2 linked regions of the Sandaracinus amylolyticus genome follow. The protein of the gene in region 1 interacts with the protein of each later gene in a pairwise test. Links are inferred from orthologs where the notes say so. Each region holds a gene or a part of one and is shown in the gene's direction. Other genes may lie near its edges.

Region 1 (3,070 bases):
TCGAGCGCGATCGTGGTCGCCTCGAGGACGCGGCGAAGCGCATGAACGAGGCGCCGCTCGGCGCGGCGGCGCTCGCGGGCACGACGTTCCCGATCGACCGCGCGCACACCGCGCGCGAGCTCGGCTTCGAGCGCCCGATGCGCAACTCGATCGACGCGGTCTCGGATCGCGACTTCCTGCTCGAGTCGCTCTCCGCGCTCTCGATCTGCGCGGTGCACCTCTCGCGCATCAGCGAGGAGCTCGTGCTCTGGAGCGCGCAGGAGTTCGCGTTCGTCGAGATGAGCGATCGCTTCACGACCGGCAGCTCGATCATGCCGCAGAAGAAGAACCCCGACATGGCCGAGCTGGTGCGCGGCAAGTCGGGCCGCGTGATCGGCGATCTCGTGTCGCTGCTGGTGCTGATGAAGGGCCTGCCGCTCGCGTACAACCGCGACATGCAGGAGGACAAGCGCCCGGCGTTCGACGCGTTCGACACGATCGACGACTCGCTCGACGTGCTCGCGGGCGCGCTCGCGACGGCGCGCTTCGAGAGCGAGCGCATGCGCGCGGCGCTGGTCGAGGGGTTCGTCGAGGCGACCGAGATCGCCGACTGGCTCGCGGCGCGGGGCGTTCCGTTCCGCGAGGCGCACCACGTCGCGGGGCGGCTCGTGAAGCGCTGCGTCGACGCGGGCAAGACGCTCCCGCAGCTCACGCTCGACGAGTACCGCGCCGAGCATCCTTCGTTCGACGAGTCGATCTTCGTCGCCATCGAGGCCGAGACCGCGATCGAGCGCCGCGACGTGCTCGGTGGTCCGGCGCGCAAGCAGGTCTCGTCGCAGATCGCGGCGCTGCGCGAGCGGCTCGTCGCGCGCGGCGTCGACTGGGCGAAGGAGAGCTCGGCGTTGGGCGCGATCGAGGGAGCACGCTGATGGGCGCGAAGGGAACGCGCGCCGACGTGCCGCCGAGCGCGCACTTCGTGCACGACGAGGACGAGGGCGAGCTCGCGATCGACGGCATGGGCCTGTCGACGATCGCCGAGGAAGTGGGCACGCCCGCGCACGTCTACTCGGCGAGCGCGATCGAGCGTGCGTACCGCGCGATCGACGCCTCGCTCGCGCCCGCGAAGCACATGGTCTGCTACGCGATGAAGGCGAACGGGCACCCCGAGATCCTCCGGCTGCTCGCGTCGCTCGGCGCCGGCGCGGACGTGGTCTCGGGCGGCGAGCTCTACTGGGCGCTCGCCGCGGGGATCCCGCCCGAGCGCATCGTGTTCAGCGGCGTCGGCAAGAGCGACGCGGAGATCGCGTACGCGCTCGATGCGGGCATCCGCGCGATCCACGTCGAGAGCGAGCCCGAGATCGACGTGATCGAGGCGATCGCGCGCGAGAAGGGCGTCACCGCGCGCATCGCGCTGAGGGTGAACCCGGACGTCGATCCCGTCACCCACCCGTACATCGCGACCGGGATCCACGGCACGAAGTTCGGGCTCGAGCTCGACGTCGCGCGTCGACTGCTCCCGCGCATCGTGGAGAGCGACGGGCTCGAGCTCGAGGGCATCGCGTGCCACATCGGATCGCAGATCGGCGGCGCGAAGCCGCTCGAGGACGCGGTCGCGATCGTCGCCGCGTTCGCGAAGGAGTGCGCCGAGGCGGGCGCGCCGATCCGCGCGCTCGACGCGGGCGGTGGGTGGCCGATCCACTACGGCGACGAGGACGCTCCCTACGCGCCGTGGAACGCGTTCGGCGCGGCGATCCGCGCGGGCATCGAGCGCGGCGGCGCGAGCGATCTCGATCTCGAGATCGTGGTCGAGCCGGGGCGCGCGATGGTGGGCGACGCGGGCGGCATCCTCACGCGCGTGCTCTACGTGAAGGAGCAGGGCACGAAGCGCTTCGTCATCGTCGACGCGGCGATGACCGAGCTGCTGCGCCCCTCGCTCTACGGCGCGTACCACGCGATCGTCCCGGTGCGGGCGCGCGAGGGCGACGTGACCGCGGCCGACATCGTCGGGCCGGTGTGCGAGACCGGCGACTTCCTCGCGCTCGATCGCCCGCTGCCGCCGGTGCAGCGCGGCGACCTGCTGCTGATCCGCAGCACGGGCGCGTACGGCGCGGCGATGGCGACCCGTTACAACGCGCGCCCGCTGGCGGCGGAAGTGATCGTCGAGGGCGACGCGTACCGCGTGATCCGCGAGCGCGAGCGCGTCGAGGATCTGTACCCGCGCGGGGCGTGACGCGGAGCCCACGGCGTCGCCGCGGCGTGCCGTCCTGCGGGAGGACGGAGCGCGGATCGCGCCGCCGCGTGCCGTCCTGCGGGCGGACGGAGCGCGGATCGCGCCGCCGCGTGCCGTCCTGTGGGAGGGCGAGGTGCGGATCGTGCTGCCGCGTGCCGTCCTGCGGGAGGACGGGGCGCGGATCTCGGTGCCGCGTGCCGTCCTGCGGGAGGACGGGGCGCGGATCTCGGTGCCGCGCGCCGTCCCGCGGGAGGACGGGGCGCGGATCTCGGTGCCGCGTGTCGTCCCGCGGGAGGACGGGGCGCGGATCTCGGAGCCGCCGTTCGTCCTGCGGCAGGACGGGGCGCGGCGCGCGCGGTGCGGCTCCGTCCGCCCGCTGCGCGCCGCGCTGCATCGATCGTCACGTCGCGGGGGTCGGCTCGCTCTTCTTGAGCCGAGGGCGGGTCGCCGGCGCGGGCAGACCGAAGCCGTACTGGCCGAGCGACTCCTCGCCGAGCTGCGAGATCAGGAAGCCCTTCACGCGCTTGAGCATCTCGCGGGTGTCGGCGCGCTCCTCGTCGAGCGTCTTCGCGCCGGTCTGTCGATCCGCCGTCGTGCCGCCCTTGGTCTTGTTGATCGCCTTGTGCGCGGCGGCGTGCTCTCCCAGCGCCGCGGGCAGCAGGTCGGGCACGAGCGCGATCTCTCCGCGCGCCACCGGGTCGGCGAGCGTCGCGGCGAGGTTCTCGAGGCGTCCCTGGTTCTCGCTCTGGTTGGCGCCGACGCCGAGCGCGCCCATCGCGTCGATGCGCGGGTCGTCGGGATCGTCGTACGCCGCGAGCACCGCATGCCGCACCCGCACGAGGAGCCGCTCGGTCCTCGCGT
Region 2 (2,843 bases), 1.6 Mb from region 1 along the record:
ATGCCGAGCAGGCGACCGAGCTCGATCGCGCGCGTCTCGGCGCTCGTCAGCGCGACGGCGCGCGCCCGCTCCGCGCTCGCGACTTGTGATCCGTAGCGCAGCACCTCGGTGCGCGAGACCGTGCCGAGCTCGCGCAGCCGGAGCTCCGCCTCCTCGTGCTGTCGGCGCGCGAGCGCGAGCGCGTCGTCGCTCACCGCGAGCGCCTGCTCGGCGTACCAGAGCTCGCGATGCGCCGTGATCACGTCGAGCGCGAGCTGGCTCACGGCCTGATCGAGCGAGCGCTCCGCCGCGGTCCGCGCCGCCTCCGCCTGACGCTGCGTGCCCAACGTCGCGTCGTCGCCCGCGCCGCGCAGCAGCGGCTGGCGCACCCCGACGGTCACCTGGCCCGAGTACGTCGGCCCGATGCGGAAGATCGTCGTGCGGCTCGGGTCGAGGTTCGTCGAGCGCCATGCGACCCCGGTCGCGACGCCGAGCTCGATCGTCGTGCCGAGATCGGTCGTCATCGCGACCGTCGCCTCGCTCGAGATGCCGTCCTGCTGCTGGCGCGTGAGCCCGTTCGCAGCGGCTGCGAGCCCCTCGGTGTGGTGCCCCTGCGCCGTGAGCGCGAGCGTGGGCGTCCGCGCGCCCTCTGCCGCGCGCACCGACGCGCGCGAGCCTGCGAGATCGGCCTGCGCGGCGCGCAGCCGAGGGCTCGCTCCGAGCGCGCGCGCGACCGCGTCGCGCTCCGTGATCGCCTGCGCCGAGGCCGCCGAGGGCGCGACGACGAGCGCGCCGAGGAGAGCGAGGATCGAAGCGATGCGCACGATCGCCAAGCTAGCGAGTGCGATCTTTCCGAGTGCCCGGCTCGTCTCAAGAAGTGCAAAGACGCGGCGCGACGATTCTTGACGTGCGCGACGGCCACCCCGGGCCCTACGTTCTTCCTCCGTGGCCTCGCGCATCCTCCTCGTGGACGACGACGTCGAGCTCGCGGGCCTGCTCCGCGACTACCTCTCGCGCGAAGGCTTCGAGGTGGACGCGGTGCACGAGGGCCCCGCCGGCCTCGAGCGCGCGCGCGCCGGAGAGCACGCGATCGTGATCCTCGACGTGATGCTCCCCGGGATGAACGGGCTCGACGTGCTGCGCGCGCTGCGCGCGACGTCGGCGGTCCCGGTGCTGATGCTCACCGCGCGCGGCGACGACGTCGATCGCATCGTCGGGCTCGAGATGGGCGCCGACGACTATCTTCCGAAGCCCTTCAACCCGCGCGAGCTCGCCGCCCGGGTGCGCGCGATCCAGCGGCGCGCCGAGGCCGCGACGCGCACGCCGCGCAGCCGCGAGGTGCTCTCCGCGGGCGACCTCTCGCTCGACGTCGGCGCGCGCGTGGTGCGGCGCGGCGGCGACGAGGTGACGCTCACCAGCGTCGAGTTCTCGCTGCTCGAGCTGCTCCTCCGCACGCCCGGCAAGATCGTCACCCGCGAGTCGATCGCCGAGCAGGTGCTGGGGCGACGCTTCTCGCCCTTCGATCGCAGCGTCGACGTCCACGTCAGCAACCTGCGCAAGAAGCTCGGCCCCGGCGCCGGTGGGCGCGAGCGCATCAAGACGGTGCGCGGCGCCGGCTACCTCCTCGCGGAGGACGAGCGGTGAGGAGTCTCTCGGCGCGCGTCTTCGTCGCGATGGTGCTCGCGAACGCGCTCGCGATGTTCGGTGTCGGTCTGGTGTACGGCGCGCGCTTCGAGCGGCGCCGCGAGCACCAGTCGTTCCTCGTCGCCGAGCTGCTCGCGCGCCGCGGCGCCGACGCGGCGATCGCGATCTCCGCGGGTGACTCCGAGCGCGCCGAGGCGCTCCTCGCCGACGCAGCGTCGCGCAGCGGCATCGGCGCCGCGATCCTCGACCCCGAGGGCCGCATCGTCGCCGGACGCCGCGACGCGCCCCAGGGCCCCGAGCTCGTGCGCACCGCGCGCGCATCGCGCGAGCCCACCATCGCGACGCGCGGCGACGTCGCCTGGCACGTCGCCGCGCTCCCGGGCGGCTTCGTCGTGGTCGGTGCGCCGAGCGAGCCGCGCACGATCGCGGGCCTCTCGCCGCCGACGCTCCAGCTGCTGCTCGTCGGTGTGCTCTCCGCGATCCTCACCCTCGCGCTCGCGCGCTGGATCGCGAGCCCGATCCGCGCGCTGCGCGCCGCCACCGACCGCCTCGCCGCGGGCCACTCCGGCGTGCGCGTCGGGCCGACGATCACCCGCACGGCCGATGCCGAGGTCGCGGCGCTCGCGAAGGACTTCGATCGCATGGCGGAGCGCATCGAGGCGCTGCTCGAGTCTCGCGAGCGCCTGCTCCGCGACGTCTCGCACGAGCTGCGCTCCCCGCTCGCGCGCCTGTCCGTCGCGCTCGAGCTGGCGCGACAGAGCGCGGGCGCCGGCGCGCACGAGGCGCTCGATCGCATCGAGAAAGAGGCGGAGCGCCTGGGCGAGCTCGTCGGGCTCGTGCTGACGATGGCCAAGCTCGAGCCCTCGGCCGCGCCGCACCGCAGCGAGCCGGTGCGCATCGACGAGCTCCTCCATGAGATCCACCGCGACGCGGCGTTCGAGGCGCGCGGCGCGGGGCGCGACGTGGCGCTGGTGCGCAGCGCGCCCGCCGAGGTGCGCGGCGACGAGGAGATCCTCCGCCAGGCGATCGAGAACGTCGTGCGCAACGCGATCCGCTTCACCGCGGACGGCACGACTGTCGATCTCGCGCTCGACGTGGCGTCCGGCCGCGCGCGCCTCGAGGTGCGCGATCACGGCCCCGGCGTGCCCGAGGACGCGCTCGACGAGATCTTCCGACCGTTCACGCGCGTCGAGAGCGCGCGCGAGCGTGCTTCGGGCGGC

What was found. Proteins that work in one complex are often made in the same cells at the same time.
Region 2: the proteins of lysA (region 1) and DB32_RS10030 interact in binary tests that used the Escherichia coli proteins (3 or more experiments, as listed by UniProt). The link is inferred for Sandaracinus amylolyticus from one-to-one orthologs.

The regions. Positions count from the first base shown.
Region 1 is NZ_CP011125.1:3,967,818-3,970,887, forward strand. The notes cover bases 59-3,058. They hold lysA (diaminopimelate decarboxylase), read left to right. Parts: upstream 59-907; coding sequence 908-2,209; downstream 2,210-3,058. Other genes in these bases: argH (argininosuccinate lyase), read left to right, coding at 59-908; DB32_RS16925 (hypothetical protein), read right to left, coding at 2,610-3,058. Also shown: more of argH, read left to right, coding at 1-58; more of DB32_RS16925, read right to left, coding at 3,059-3,070. UniProt on the Escherichia coli protein: Specifically catalyzes the decarboxylation of meso-diaminopimelate (meso-DAP) to L-lysine. Is not active against the DD- or LL-isomers of diaminopimelate.
Region 2 is NZ_CP011125.1:2,386,847-2,389,689, forward strand. The notes cover bases 1-2,773. They hold DB32_RS10030 (response regulator transcription factor), read left to right. Parts: upstream 1-924; coding sequence 925-1,623; downstream 1,624-2,773. Other genes in these bases: DB32_RS10025 (TolC family protein), read right to left, coding at 1-803; DB32_RS10035 (ATP-binding protein), read left to right, coding at 1,620-2,773. In the rest of the region: more of DB32_RS10035, read left to right, coding at 2,774-2,843. UniProt on the Escherichia coli protein: Response regulator member of the two-component regulatory system CpxA/CpxR which responds to envelope stress response by activating expression of downstream genes including cpxP, degP, dsbA and ppiA.